DNA from 4 places in the Microbacterium sp. 77mftsu3.1 genome. Region 1 is predicted to be linked to each of the others. Evidence: predicted binding sites of a transcription regulator. Region 1 holds the regulator's gene; each other region holds the start of a gene.
The links. The regulator HrcA, encoded in region 1, represses chaperone genes, less so after heat shock. The targets are predictions, from matches to a motif close to TTNGCACTCGNNNNNNNCGAGTGCNAA.
Positions count from the first base shown of each region.

Region 1 (3,700 bases):
CGCGGCGACGCCGCGGGGACCTCGGCGCGGGTGGAGACCTCGACCGAGACCTCTTTGGGCGCGGCGGCCGAGACCGTGCCGGTCAGCCACACGCCGCGGCCGTCACCCACCGTGACGTCCTCCCCCACCCGGATGCGACGGACGGCCGCGGCGTGGTGCGCCTCGGCCCCCGTCAGCCGGACGACATCGCCCGGGCCGGCGGCCCCGGCATCCTCGATCAGGAAGTGGAGGGCCACGATCAGCGCTTGAACTTGCCGCGGAGCTTGGAGAACAGACCCGGGTGGAACTCCGCCAGGTGAGGCGGGGCCGGACGCATCCGCTTCGCGAGCTCCTGCACGAGCGCCCGCGACTTCGGGTCGAGGTGCGAAGGCGTGACGACCTGCACGCCGACCCGGAGGTCGCCGCGCTGGTCGCCTCGGAGAGGCGTGATCCCCCGACCGCGGATGGTGAGCTCGTCGCCCGCCTGGACCCCGGAGCGGATGTCGAGGTCGACGGATCCGTCGAGGGACTCGATGGTCACACTCGTTCCCAGGATGGCATCGACCATCGAGACCTCGAGGGTCGCGAGCAGGTCGTCGCCGTCGCGGCTGAAGACGTCGTGCGGGGCGACGGTGACCTCGAGGTACAGGTCGCCGTTCGGGCCGCCGGCGGGACCGACCTCGCCGGACCCGGGGAGCTGGAGTCGAAGACCGGTCTCGACGCCGGCCGGGATGTCGATCGACACGGTGCGACGTGCACGCACACGGCCCTGGCCCTGACAGGTGGAGCAGGGGTACGGGATGGTCGTGCCGTAGCCCTGGCACGTGGTGCAGGGCTGCGAGGTGACGACGTTGCCGAGGAGGCTCCGGACCGTCCGCTGGATCTGGCCCGATCCGTGGCAGATGTCGCAGGTGACCGGCTGCGTGCCCGGCTGGCAGCACGAGCCCTGGCAGGTCTCGCAGAGGACCGCGGTGTCGACCTCGATGTCGCGGTGGACGCCGAAGACGACGTCGCCGAGGTCGAGGTCGACGCGTACGAGCGCATCCTGGCCCCGCTCGCGGCGTGACCGCGGACGGCCGGCGCGGGTTCCGCCACCACCGCCGAAGAAGCTCTCGAAGATGTCGCTGAAACCGCCGAAGCCGGCACCTGCACCGGCTCCGCCGAAGCCGCCTCCGTCGCCGCCCATGTCGTAACGCTGGCGCTGGTCGGGGTCGCTCAACACGTCGTAGGCGTGCGTCACGAGCTTGAACTGCTCGGAGGCATCCTCCCCCGGGTTCACGTCCGGGTGCAGCTGGCGCGCCAGACGCCGGTAAGCCTTCTTGATCTCCTCAGGGCTCGCGTCGCGCGCGACACCCAGGACCTCGTAGTGGTCAGCCACAATCACCTCTCCGGCCCGCGGGCCGATTCGTTCAGCGCGACGTCTCGTCTTCTTCGAGCAACCGCGTCAGATAGTGCGCGACGGCGCGGACCGCCGCGAGATTCGTGGGGTAGTCCATGCGTGTGGGACCCAGCACGCCGACGCGGGCGTGGGACCCGCCGGCGTCGTAGTCGCCCGCGACGATGGATGCCTCGGACAGCCCGAACGGCTCGTTCTCGCGCCCGATGCTGGTCGCCAGCCCGCGGTCGTCGGCGACCATCTCCCCCATGAGCCGCAGCAGCGTCACCTGCTCCTCGATCGCCTCGAGGAGCGGGTAGATGCTGCCGCGGAAGTCGGATTCCCGGCGGGCGAGGGTCGCGGACCCCGCCATGACCATGCGGTCCTGGCGGAACTCGTCGAGCTCCTCGCCGATCGCGCGCAGCACGACGCGGCGGTTCTCCTCGCGCGGGACCGGGGTCTCGTCCTCGAGGATGCGCGCGATCGCCGCCGCGCCGTCTCGGACACTCTTGCCCGTGAGCAGCGACGCCATCGCGAGCTTGAGCTGCGCGGCCTCGTCGGCTGACGGCTCGGACGACAGGAGCACGACGCGCTGCGACACTCGGCCGGTGTCGGTCACGACGATGATGACGATCCGCGGCCCGCCGAGGTGCACGACCTCGACGTGCGAGACGTTCGCCCGCGCGAAGGACGGATACTGCACGATCGCGACCTGACCGGTCAGACGCGTCAGGGAGCGGACCGTCCGGACGAGCAGGTCGTCGAGGTCACCGGTGTCCTCGAGGAAGGCGCCGATCGCGGAGCGCTGCGCAGAGGTGAGGGGGCGGACGTCGGCGAGGTGGTCGACGAAGACGCGGTACCCCTTGTCGGTGGGTACACGGCCCGACGACGTGTGGGGCGCGGTGATCAGCTCTTCGTCTTCGAGGAGCGCCATGTCGTTGCGGATGGTCGCCGCCGAGACGCCGAACTGGTGACGGTCGACGATCGCTTTACTGCCGACCGGCTCGCGCGTGTCGACGTAGTCCTGGACGATCGCACGCAACACCTGAAGACCGCGTTCCGAGACCATCACCCCTCCTCCGCTGGCACTCTCGTTCTGGGAGTGCCAATTCTACCGCGCGAGAAGCGATCTGCTCGGATCACTCGGTGAGTGCGCGGACGACGGCGTCGGCCAGCAGCCGTCCGCGACGCGTCAGCACGATGCGTCCCCGCACGGCCGAGGCGCCGTCGACGAGTCCGTCGGCGATGAGGGATGCCACGTTCCGCCGCCCCGCGACGGTCGCCTCGTCGACCGCGACGCCGTCCACGATGCGCGAGCGCAGCAGGATGACCTCGAGGCGGCGGGCCTCGGCATCCGGTCGCTCCCGTCCCGCCGCCGGGGACTCCCCCAGCGCCAGGCGCTGCGCGTACGCGGCGGGGTGCTTGACGTTCCACCAGCGCAGCCCGCCGACGTGGCTGTGGGCACCGGGGCCGTAGCCCCACCAGTCCTGACCCCGCCAGTACGACAGGTTGTGGCGGGAGCGCTGGGCGGGAGTCGTCGACCAGTTCGAGACCTCGTACCAGCCGTAGCCGGCTGCCGCGAGCAGCTCGTCGGCGAGCTCGTACATGTCGGCCTGCAGATCGTCGTCGGGGGCGGGTACCTCGCCGCGGCGGATCTGACGCTCGAGCTTCGTTCCGTCCTCCACGATGAGCGCGTACGCCGAGATGTGATCAGGTGCGAGCGCGATCGCCGTCTCGAGCGAGGTGCGCCAGTCCTCGAGCGACTCCCCCGGCGCGCCGTAGATGAGATCGAGGCTGACCGCGAGCCCGGCCTTCCGCGCCGCCGCGACGGCTGTCGCGATGTTCGCGGGGTCGTGCGTGCGGTCGAGTGCCGCGAGGACGTGCGGCACGGACGACTGCATCCCGATCGAGAACCGTGTGACGCCGGCAGCGGCAAGGGTCTGCGCGACCTCATCGGTCAGCGTGTCGGGGTTCGCCTCGACCGTGACCTCGGCGCCGTCCGCGAGACCGAAGGTTCCCCGGATGCCGTCGAGCATGCGCGCGAGGTCGCCCGGCGGAAGGAGCGTGGGGGTGCCACCCCCGAAGAACACGGTGCGAGCCGGACGCAGGGGTCCCTGTGCCGCGAGGACCTCGCGGGACAGCGCGATCTCGTGGAGCACCTCGTCGGCGTACGCGTCCTGGCGTGCACCGCGCAGCTCGGTCGCGGTGTACGTGTTGAAGTCGCAGTATCCGCAGCGGACCCGGCAGAACGGCACGTGCAGGTACACGCCGAAGTCGACGTCGGGATCTACCGGCACGTCGTGCGGCAACGCGCCGTCGGCGGGTGCGGGATCGCCGAGGGGAAGC
Region 1 covers NZ_FNCR01000004.1:242,047-245,746, reverse strand. Annotated here, with positions in the region: gene BLR68_RS11980 (16S rRNA (uracil(1498)-N(3))-methyltransferase) at 1-236, opposite strand, end outside; gene dnaJ (molecular chaperone DnaJ) at 239-1,357, opposite strand; gene hrcA (heat-inducible transcriptional repressor HrcA) at 1,389-2,423, opposite strand; gene hemW (radical SAM family heme chaperone HemW) at 2,494-3,700, opposite strand, start outside.

Region 2 (3,700 bases), on a different contig from region 1:
CGAGGTCGCGCGAGACGGCGGCGAAGTCCTCGTATGCGCGGTGGCGGTTCTCGCGCAGGGCGGCCAGGTGCCACTCGGGTCCGAACTCCCCGCCGCCGCGGATGTTCGCGACGACGTACACGCGTCCCTCCTCGAGCCAGGCGGGGCCGACGATCGTCGGATACTCCGGGGTGAGCGCGTGCTCGAACCCGCCGTAGCCGTTCATGAGGACGGGGAGAGTGCCGGAGCGCTCCCGCGGACCGACCTCGAAGTAGGGCACGCGCGTGCCGTCGGCCGACGTCGCCCAGTGCTGCTCCGCGACGAGTCCGGACGCGTCGAAGGTGGGGCGGCTGCGGTCGACGACGCGGGGCTCGGCACCGGGGGCGATCACCAGGAGCGTCGGGGGAGTGAGGAAGCCGCGAGCGACCACCCACAGCTCGTCGTCCTCGTCGTCGTCGGCGGTGGCGACGCTCGCGCTGAAGAGGTCGGCGTCGCCGAGGCCCAGGTCGATGTCGACTCCGGTCAGCGTCTCGGGATCGAGCGACACGAGCCGGCTCTGCACGCGGTCGAGGATCGTCAGGACCAGGCGCGTGCGGGTCCATGTCCACGTTTCGAGCACCGCCGTGTCGCTCGGGGCGAAGGCGACGCGCAGGTTCGACCCGTCGCCCTCCGTGACGGTCTCGAGTGGACCGATGAGGAGGGTGCCCGACGGATGCGTCGTCTCGCCGATGCGCCACGGGGTCGTGGTCCGCACGGTGACGAGGTCGCCGTGAACATCGACGTTCGCGTCCTGCGGCACGGCGATCAGACGCGGCTCGCCGCCGTCCCAGACCCACGATTCGGAGTGGAAGAAGTCGTGCGCGATGACCACGATCGGCGTCGCCGTACCGCCGGTGCGGTCGACGTGCGCGAACACGCCGACGTCCGAGGCGACACCCGTCACGATGGGCGGCGCGTCCGCGAGCGACTCGCCCCGTCGCCAGGCGCGGGCGCTGATCGGATACCCCGAGTCGGTCACGCCGCCGCCGTGCAGTGCGGTGGCGACGAGCAGGGTGTCGCGGTCGACCCACGCGATCATCGTCTTCTCGGCGTCGAGGGCGAACGGGGTGTCGTCGACGAAACGACGTGCGTCGAGGTCGAACTCGCGCACGACGGTGGCGTCGCCGCCGTCGGGGCTCAGCCGCACGAGCGCCCGCCCGCTGCCCGCAGGTCCGTGAGCCGCGCCCGCGAACGCCCACGCCACGCCTTCCTCGCGGCCGAGCGCGTCGACGTCGAGCAGCACCTCCCAGGTCGGTTCGCCCGCGGCGAAGGCGGCGCGGGATGTCCGTCGCCACAGGCCGCGGGGGTTTGCGGCATCCCGCCACAGGTCGTACATGAGATCGCCGTGGCGGCTCGGGACGACGAGTCGATCGGGGTCCTGAAGGATGCCGGTCAGGCGGCGCTCGAGCGCGGTGCGGGTGTCGCCCAAGAAGGCCGCCTCGGTCTCGGCGGTCCGTTCGGCTGCCCAGGCGCGGGCCTCGGGTCCGTCGATCTCCTCCAACCAGAGGAACGGGTCGGCGGGCTCGGGGGCGGTCTCGTGGGCGCTCATGTCGCCAGCCTAAGGCCGTCTCCGACGTGGGCGTTCGCCGTGCGAGAACCGTTGGCACTCGGTGGGTCAGAGTGCTAATCTGAACGTACTTGAGCCGCAGGGGCTCAACTTTAAGACCACATCACCGAAGGAGAGAATCATGGCAACCTACGACCCGTTCCGTGACATCGACCGCCTGGCGTCGACCCTCTTCGACACGCGCCGCGGCCCGCGACGGATGCCGATGGACCTGTTCCGCGACGGCGACCACTACGTCCTGAACGCCGACCTGCCGGGCATCGACCCGGGCTCGGTCGACATCGACGTGGACGGCCAGCTGCTCACCATCCGCGCCGAGCGCACCGTGGGGGCGGCCGACGGGGTGAAGTGGATCACGCGCGAGCGTGAGACCGCGAGCTTCCTGCGCCAGCTGAACCTCGGCCAGGGCATCGACACCGACGCCATCACGGCGACCTACAGCAACGGTGTGCTCACCGTCACCATCCCGGTGAGCGAGAAGGCCAAGCCACGCAAGGTCGAGGTGGTCGCCGACGGTTCGGCCCCGACCATCTCCGCCCGCGAGAGCGATCCGCAGCCGATCGACCAGTGATCACCGCGGCATCCTCGCACTGACGCGAATCGCCCCGCATCCGTCTCGGATGCGGGGCGATTCGCGTGCGTCACACGCCGCGGAGGCGCGCGGTCAGCTTCTCGAGCTGTGCGAGTTCGTCGTCGGTGAGGACCGACATCCGTTCGGCGATCGTCCGGCCGTGGACCGTCGCCAGCCGACGGAACATCGTCGCGCCCTTGTCGGTGGCGCGGAGGATCGCGCCGCGGCCGTCCTGCGGGTCGGGCTGCTTGGAGACGAGCCCGCGTGCCACCATCCGGTCGACCAGCCGCGAGACGCTGGGCTGGCTGATGAGCATGTTGGCGGTCACGTCGCGCAGGCGTGCGGTGTGCTCATCGCAGCGCGTCACCGTCAGCAGGACGTCGTACTCGGCACCGGACAGCTGATCGTCGTCGAAGTCCCGGGAGATCTCGGCCATGACCTCGTGCTGCGCGCGGAAGAGGCTCTCCCACGCGGCGATGGCGAGGCGTCGATCGGTCATGGCGTCAACTGTATCGCCGCGGGCAGACGCGCCGAGCGCCGATGGTCGCCTCGGCTTCACCGCGCCGTCACGTGCCGTTCGCACGCTCAGGAGAGCATTCTCATGAACTGTGTTGTCGCTATGTCCTGACAAACCCGCGTGTCATCGATAGTCTGCGACGACTCCCGCAACCGATGGAAGTGAGGCGCGCCCGTGAGCGTGAAGAAACAGACAAGACGAGCAGGCAGCCGGACTCGCGGCGCGATCGGGGGCCTCGGCATCCTCGTCGCGTGCACTCTGGCAGCCGTCCCCGCCTTCGCGGCGGACGGATTCACCGAGGCGCAGAAGACGGCGACCTACTCGTCGGACGCGACCGCCTCGACGGGCGATTCGAGCGCTCCCAGCGCCGACAACTGGTCGGTCCGGATGATGGATGTCTTCCAGAACCTCCGCACCGACCGCGGCCCAGGCGGCAATGCGGCCGTCATGGACTACAACGACGAGCTGACGAGCGAGATCAACCGGACGGCCTCGAAGGCGCAGGTCCAGCGGGCCATCGTCGACCAGTACCAGGACATGTCCGTCAGCATGGGCGACGCGTTCGGGAAGAAGCTCGGCGCGATCTACGCCGAGGCCATCGCCGACGGCGAACTGCCCAAGGTGACCTGGCTGCTCAACAAGGAGGGCGGCAAGCTCGGCTCGACCTCGTCGACGAACCCGCCCAAGAACTACTTCGACTACGACCGGCCGTACATCCGTCTCGACAAGACGAAGGACCTCGTCTACCGCGACAAGGAAGGCGGCGACGCGTGGGGTTCCACGAGCGGCTCCTTCCCGTCGGGCCACACGTCGCAGGCGTACTGGCAGGGCACGGCGCTCGCCGAGATGCTGCCCCAGCTCGCGCCGCAGATCCTCGCCCGCACGGCCGAGGCCGGCAACAACCGCGTCGTGATGGCTGCGCACTACCCGCTCGACGTCATCAGCGGCCGCATGATGGGCCAGAAGATCATCGCGCTCCGCCTCGCCGACCCGGCCATGCGCGCGCTCGTCGACGAAGCCGCCGACG
Region 2 covers NZ_FNCR01000005.1:30,490-34,189, reverse strand. Annotated here, with positions in the region: gene BLR68_RS13060 (prolyl oligopeptidase family serine peptidase) at 1-1,567, opposite strand, end outside; gene BLR68_RS13055 (Hsp20/alpha crystallin family protein) at 1,707-2,156, shown strand; gene BLR68_RS13050 (MarR family winged helix-turn-helix transcriptional regulator) at 2,227-2,655, opposite strand; gene BLR68_RS13045 (acid phosphatase) at 2,848-3,700, shown strand, end outside.
Region 2: the regulator HrcA is predicted to act here: its motif matches at 1,619-1,645, upstream of BLR68_RS13055 (Hsp20/alpha crystallin family protein).

Region 3 (3,700 bases), on a different contig from region 1:
CCCGTCGCGCCGCCCCTCGCCGTGCACCCGGACCCCGACGAGGAAGCCTCGCCCGACGTGCGGTGGATCCCGCCGGCGCCGGTGCTGCCGCGGAGCGCGGGCTGGTCGCTGCTGTTCGGCGCGCTCGGTCTCGTCCTCGCGTGCTTCGTGGGCTGGGGCTTCCCGGTCGGGATGATCGGCGTCGTCCTCGCGATCCTCGCCCTCCGCCGGCCGTGGGAGAAGCGCGAGGCCGCCTACTGGGGTCTCGGGCTCAGCATCGCGTCGCTGCTGTACAGCGCCGGGTGGCTGTGGTGGGCCGGAACGCAGGGCGCCCTGGTCGGCTGAGTCAGACCCGGTCGGCCAGTATCGCGACCCGCTTCGCGTCCCGCCCCTCGCCCGTCCGCGTGAGGATGAGGGTGGCGGATGCCGTACCCCGCAGCGTGAGCTTGCGCCGGAACTGCGCCGGGTCGACGTCGACGCCGCGCTTCTTGATCTCGAGCGTGCCGATGTCGGCCTTCCGAAGCGCCGCATCGATCGCGCCGGTCTTGAGAGGGAGGGTCTCGCGCACCCGGAACGACTGGACGAACGGGTTCGTGAGCGGGGTGTCGGAGGTGAGATACGCGATGCCGCCGCCGAGCATGCCGGCGTCGAGGCTCCGTGCGACCTCGCCGATGAGGCGCGCGCGGATGACGGCGCCTTCGGGCTCGTGGACGAACGCACCGAGGTCGCGGACGGGCTCGTCGTCGGCGTCGCCGGGCGCGGTGAGCTCTGCGGCGCTGCCGCCGCGCAGCACGAGCGCCGACCGGCGGACGCCCTCGCGTCGCAGCGATCCCGACCAGAGCACGAGCTCGACCGTCGAGCCGTCGACGCTGACCCACTGCGCTTCGACGTCGTCGGGGATGAGGTCGCGATCGAGTCCGGGGCCGAGCTTGATGCCCACCGGCATCCGTCCTGCGAGGTCGAAAGCCCAGTCCAGCGACGGCGACCAGTCCTCGGGCGCCGTGCGCGAGGTCTCGGAATGGCCGGCGGTGCGCCGGGCCGGGTCGAGCCAGACCGCATCCCACCCGTCGAGGTCGGTCTCCTCGGCACGGCCGTGCCGCACGGTGACCGATTCGCCGAAGGGGGCGAGGTTGTACGCCGCGAGCGCGGCCGTCGTCTCGTCCGCGTCGACCGCGAGCACGTCCAGACCGATGCCCGCGAGCCCCAGCGCGTCGCCCCCGATGCCGCAGCCGAGGTCCGCGACGCGGTGCGCGCCGGCATCCCGGAACCGCCCCGCGTGACGCGCGGCCACTTCGAGCCGCGTGGCCTGCTCGAGACCCGCTCGGGTGAACAGCATGCGGTCCGCGAACGGACCGAACTTCGCCGCGGCGCGCACCCGCAGGTGGGCCTGGCCGACGACGGCCGAGACGAGATCGGGGGAGTGGCCGGCCGCGCGCAGGCGCGAGACGGCGGCGGCGACCTCGGTGGTGGATGCCAGGGGGCCGACCTCGTCCACCATCCGCAATCCCTGGGCGGTCAGGAGGGCGGTGAGCTCGGCCTGTTCCATCCGGCCAGCCTAGGCCGTGCGGCATCCGGACTTCGGTTGGCACTCGCGTTGCATGAGTGCCAACCGCGCCCTAGACTTTCGTTAGCACTCTCGACAAGCGAGTGCTGATGAGTCTTGAAGCAGGACCCCACCAGCAAGAAAGAGGTAGACCGTGTCGGTTTCCATCAAGCCGCTCGAAGACCGCATCGTCATCAAGCAGGTCGAGGCCGAGCAGACCACCGCAAGTGGCCTGGTCATCCCCGACACCGCCAAGGAGAAGCCCCAGGAGGGCGAGGTCGTGGCCGTGGGCCCCGGCCGCATCGACGACAACGGCAACCGCGTTCCGCTCGACGTCGCCGTCGGCGACCGCGTCCTGTACAGCAAGTACGGCGGCACCGAGGTCAAGTTCGGCGCCGACGAGTTCCTCGTGCTCTCGGCTCGCGACGTCCTCGCGGTCGTCGTCCGCTGACACGCAGCACCTTCGACAGGGCCCGGATGCTTCGGCATCCGGGCCCTGTGCTTTTGCCGAGCCGATGGCGGGATCCGCGCGAACGTCGGCAGTCGCCGGACGCGCAAGCTGTCATGACCGTCGTAGGCTCGTACTCATGACACCCGAGGAGACCGCCCGCGAGAAGTCCCTCGGGGGGATCTTCGTCTTCTCGGCGTACGTGCTCTGGGGTTTCCTCCCGCTGTACTTCGTCAGCCTTGCGCCAACGACGCCGTGGGAGGTCGTCGGCTGGCGCATCGTGTTGAGCCTCGTCTTCTGCGTCGCGCTGATCGCGGTCACCCGCGGCTGGGGGCGGATGCGCGTCATCCTCCGCGATCGTCGGCTCCTGCTCTGGACCCTCGTCGCCGGTCTCCTGATCTACGTCAACTGGCAGGTCTTCCTCATCGGCACCCTGACGGGTCACGTCGTCGAGACGAGCCTCGGCTACTTCATCAACCCGATCGCCACCGTGCTCCTCGGCGTGATCGTGCTGAAGGAGCGTTTGCGCCCCGCCCAGTGGACCGCCGTCGGCATCGCCGCCGCGGCTGTCGTCGTCATCATCGTGGCGGTCGGCAACGTGCCGTGGATCGCCCTGACCCTCGCCGCGAGCTTCGCGACCTACGGGCTGGTGAAGAAGCGCATCGGACCGTCGGTGGATGCCGTCAGCGGCCTCACGCTCGAGTCCTTCTGGCTCGTGCCGATCGCCGTCATCCAGCTCGTCGCGGTCGGAGTGACGTCGGGGCTCACGATGGGGCGCGAGGGCACCGGCCACACGATCCTGCTCCTCCTGGCCGGAGCCATCACGGCGATCCCGCTCCTCTTCTTCTCCGCCGGAGCCCGACGTACGTCGCTGACCGTGGTCGGCATCCTGCAGTTCATCGCGCCGATCATGCAGTTCCTCACGGGCGTGCTCATCCTGCACGAACCCATGCCGTTCGAGCGATGGATCGGATTCGGGCTCGTCTGGGTGGCGATCGCGGTGTTCGCCGTCGACTCGCTCCTGGCCTCGCGTCGCCAGCGCACGCGCGCCGTGACAGCCGTCCCCGACCCTGTCTGAACCGGGGCGGATGCCGCTTTCCCGACCGTTATGGGAGCGTGCCCACCTCGTTACACATCGTTAACGAACGGCAACACTCGCGAGACGACCTCCCCGCTAGGTTGATCACACCGGGCCGGACCCGATCCGACTCGTGTCACCACAGCAAGGAGCACAATGAGCGTTCTCACCCGATCGCGCACGGCAAAGGTCATGGGCGCACTCGCCCTGATCGGCGCGAGCGCACTGGTCCTGGCCGGTTGTTCCGGCTCACCCGCACCCGCCGGCTCGAGCGCCGCCGCCCCTGCTGCTGAAGCAGACTTCCCGGTGGACTGCGACAAGGCAGCGCCCGCGTCCTACACGCCGGAGTACGCGTCCACCTCCAAGGGTCCGGCGAAGGACCTCACGTACACGATCGGCACGGCCCTTCCCGTCACCGGCAACCTCGCCTTCCTCGGCCCGCCCGAGATCGCCGGCACCGAGTTCGCCGCCGACGAGGTCAACAAGGCCGACAAGGGCGTCACCATCAACCTCGAGCAGGGTGACTCGGGTGACACCGACAACAAGGCGTACGAGACCGAGATCCCGCGTCTGCTGAACGCCGGCGCCACCGCGATCGTCGGCGCCGCCTCGTCCGGCACGTCGCTGCAGTTCATCGACCAGGTCATCGCCG
Region 3 covers NZ_FNCR01000002.1:732,541-736,240, forward strand. Annotated here, with positions in the region: gene BLR68_RS08455 (hypothetical protein) at 1-324, shown strand, start outside; gene BLR68_RS08460 (class I SAM-dependent methyltransferase) at 326-1,525, opposite strand; gene groES (co-chaperone GroES) at 1,677-1,973, shown strand; gene rarD (EamA family transporter RarD) at 2,110-3,048, shown strand; gene BLR68_RS08475 (ABC transporter substrate-binding protein) at 3,205-3,700, shown strand, end outside.
Region 3: the regulator HrcA is predicted to act here: its motif matches at 1,562-1,588, upstream of groES (co-chaperone GroES).

Region 4 (3,700 bases), on a different contig from region 1:
GGGAGTGCCCCTTTCCGACCGCGACCGAGCCGTCCTCGACTTCGAGGCGCGGTGGCACGGGCACTCCGGGGCCAAGGAGGAAGCGCTCCGCGCGGAGCTCTCGCTGACGCCCGCGCGGTACTACCAGCTCCTCGGACGCATCCTCGAGTCCGCGGATGCCGTGGCCCACGATCCGGTCCTGGTGCACCGCCTCCGGCGTCTCCACGCCGACCAGGAGCGCGAGCGCCGCAGCCGCGCCAGGATCCTCCCGGCCTCCGCCCGATAGGATCCTCGGGTGCCGTCTCCGACATCCCCGCCTGAGCAAGAGCAGCCCGACCCGACGGCCCTCTCCGCCTCGACGGGTCGTCCCGCCGCCACCGACCGTTTCGACGACGTCTCCCCGAACGTGTCGCGGGTCGGCGCCCACCGCGCCGAGAACCCCCGACTCCGGATCGGGCTCATCGTCTTCTGGTCCGCCGTCGCGACCGTCGCGATCGTCGCCGCGGGTGTCTTCGGCACGCTGCTCTCCACGGGACGCCTCTCCTTCGGGCCGGCGGCCGGGCCGAGCGGCACCTCGCAGGTCGTCGCTCCCAAGGTCGACACCTCGTACCAGGTCCTCGTGCTGAATGCGACGGCCGAGACGGGGCTGGGTGCCCGGATCCGCGATCAGGTGATCGCGGCGGGCTGGGCCGATGCCGACGTCGAGGTGAGCAACGCGAGTTCCACCGACTTCCCGACGACCACGGTCTACTACGCGCAACCCGCGGACGAAGCGGCCGCCCGCGGACTGGCGGACGCGATCGGCGGCGCCGAGGTGTCGCTCGACGACACGTATCAGGTCGTCGCCCCGCCCGAGACGACGGCGGCGGATGGCGCGAGTCGGCCCCAGTTGGTCGTCGTGGTCGGCCTCGACTTCGGCAGCGAATGACGGAGCACACGTCGCCCCCCGGCGGCGTGTTTCGACGCCGTAAACACTTCGGTTCGGGGGTGTCAACAAAGCCCCGAACGGCGTCTGCGAGCGCGGAGCCGTGGCTAGCATTTCGATGTCCCACAGCTTCAGGAGATTCGCATGACCCAGGGAACCGTCAAGTGGTTCAACGCCGAGAAGGGCTTCGGCTTCATCACCCTCGGTGACGGACAGGACGTCTTCGTCCACTACTCCAACATCGACATGTCGGGCTTCCGGGTCCTCGAGGAGGGGCAGGCCGTCGAGTTCACCGTCGGCACCGGGCAGAAGGGCCCGCAGGCCGAGTCCGTCCGCGTCGTCGCCTGACGCCTGTCAGGTCTCGTATCGGCTCAGGAAGCGTCCGCTCAGCTCGGGCGGATTCAGCTCTCGGGCGGAGCGGTTCTCGATGGCCTCCGTCTCGTCGCTGTCGGTGACGGAGACGAAGAGGGTGACTCCGGCAAGCGCTTCTGCGCGCTCGGCCCGCAGGTGCGCGAGGGCGGCGATCAGCGCATCGATGTGTTCCTCGAACCAGCCGTCGGTGTCGTCCGACGATTCCTCGAGCAGCCGGGAGATCGGCGAGAAGTGCTCCCAGCCCGCCAGCTCGTCGCGCCACTCGGCGGTGTCCCACCGCAGGTAGGCGTCGTACCCGGGGGAGGCGAGGTCGCCGGCGGCATCCGCTTGCGACCTCTTCGACTCGTAGTGCTCGACGGTGGTGATGCAGAGCCCCGCGCTCATCGCGCCGTCGTCCGTGGTCAGGGTGACCGCGTACACCCGCTCGCCGGTGAGGGTCTCGATCGTCTCGTCGAAGGCGGCGACAGTGGCTTCCCGCAGCGCTCGACGCGCGTCGTCACGGTTCACGGAACGATCTCCTCTCGTAGGGCTGGACCCGTTCGACACCCCGGGCATCGGGCGCCGTCGCAGGCATCGGCGCGGCGCCGACCACGGTAGCGCGGGTCGCGGCCGCGCGGCTTGCACTCCCTATGGTCGAGTGCCAGAATGATTTAGCACTCACTCATCCTGAGTGCCAGAACGATCCCGCTCCCAGTCCCTGGGGGCACGGTACTGAACCTCACGTCCGGGAGGGACGACACACTTATGGCAAAGATCATCGCTTTCGACGAAGAGGCCCGCCGCGGCCTCGAGCGCGGCCTCAACACCCTGGCCGACGCCGTCAAGGTGACGCTCGGCCCCCGTGGCCGCAACGTCGTGCTCGAGAAGAAGTGGGGCGCCCCCACGATCACGAACGACGGCGTGTCGATCGCCAAGGAGATCGAGCTCGACGACCCGTACGAGAAGATCGGCGCGGAGCTCGTCAAGGAGGTCGCCAAGAAGACCGACGACGTCGCCGGTGACGGTACGACGACCGCTACGGTCCTCGCCCAGGCGCTCGTGCGTGAAGGTCTGCGCAACGTCGCAGCCGGCGCCGACCCCATCTCGCTCAAGAAGGGCATCGAGAAGGCCGTCAAGGCTCTCTCCGACGAGCTGCTCGCCGGGGCGAAGGAGATCGAGACCAAGGACCAGATCGCGGCGACGGCATCCATCTCGGCTGCCGACCCCGAGATCGGCGCCCTAATCGCCGAGGCCATCGACAAGGTGGGCAAGGAAGGCGTCGTCACCGTCGAGGAGTCCAACACCTTCGGCACCGAGCTCGAGCTCACCGAGGGCATGCGCTTCGACAAGGGCTACATCAACCCCTACTTCGTCACCGACGCCGACCGTCAGGAAGCCGTCTTCGAGGACCCCTACATCCTCATCGCGAACCAGAAGATCTCGAACATCAAGGACCTTCTGCCCGTCGTCGACAAGGTGATCCAGGACGGCAAGGAGCTCCTCATCATCGCCGAGGACGTCGAGGGCGAGGCTCTCGCGACGCTCGTGCTCAACAAGATCCGCGGCATCTTCAAGTCGGCTGCCGTCAAGGCTCCCGGCTTCGGCGACCGCCGCAAGGCCCAGCTGCAGGACATCGCGATCCTCACGGGTGGCCAGGTCATCACCGAGGAGGTCGGTCTCAAGCTCGAGAACGCCACCCTCGACCTGCTCGGCCGCGCGCGCAAGGTCATCATCACCAAGGACGAGACCACCATCGTCGAGGGTGCCGGTGACGCAGCGCAGATCGAGGGTCGCGTGACCCAGATCCGCCGCGAGATCGACAACACCGACAGCGACTACGACCGCGAGAAGCTTCAGGAGCGCCTCGCGAAGCTCGCCGGTGGCGTCGCCGTCATCAAGGCCGGAGCCGCGACCGAGGTCGAGCTCAAGGAGCGCAAGCACCGCATCGAGGACGCCGTCCGCAACGCGAAGGCAGCCGTCGAGGAGGGCATCGTCCCCGGTGGTGGCGTCGCGCTCATCCAGGCCGGCGAGAAGGCGTTCGCAAAGCTCGAGCTCGTCGGTGACGAGGCGACGGGTGCGAACATCGTCAAGGTCGCCATCCAGGCTCCGCTGAAGCAGATCGCCCTCAACGCCGGCCTCGAGCCGGGTGTCGTCTCGAACAAGGTCGCCGAGCTCCCCGCGGGCCAGGGCCTCAACGCGGCGACCGGCGAGTACGTCGACATGTTCGCCGCCGGCATCATCGACCCGGCCAAGGTCACCCGCTCGGCGCTGCAGAACGCGGCGTCCATCGCCGGCCTGTTCCTCACCACCGAGGTCGTCGTGGCCGACAAGCCCGAGAAGGCGGCGGCTCCGGCCGGCGACCCGACCGGCGGCATGGACTTCTGATCCAGCGCTGACAGCCAGCACGAAGGGCCCCTCCTCCGGGAGGGGCCCTTCGTCGTTCGC
Region 4 covers NZ_FNCR01000001.1:606,655-610,354, reverse strand. Annotated here, with positions in the region: gene BLR68_RS03160 (DUF3263 domain-containing protein) at 5-265, shown strand; gene BLR68_RS03155 (LytR C-terminal domain-containing protein) at 275-907, shown strand; gene BLR68_RS03150 (cold-shock protein) at 1,049-1,252, shown strand; gene BLR68_RS03145 (DUF4303 domain-containing protein) at 1,259-1,783, opposite strand; gene groL (chaperonin GroEL) at 2,021-3,640, shown strand.
Region 4: the regulator HrcA is predicted to act here: its motif matches at 1,927-1,953, upstream of groL (chaperonin GroEL).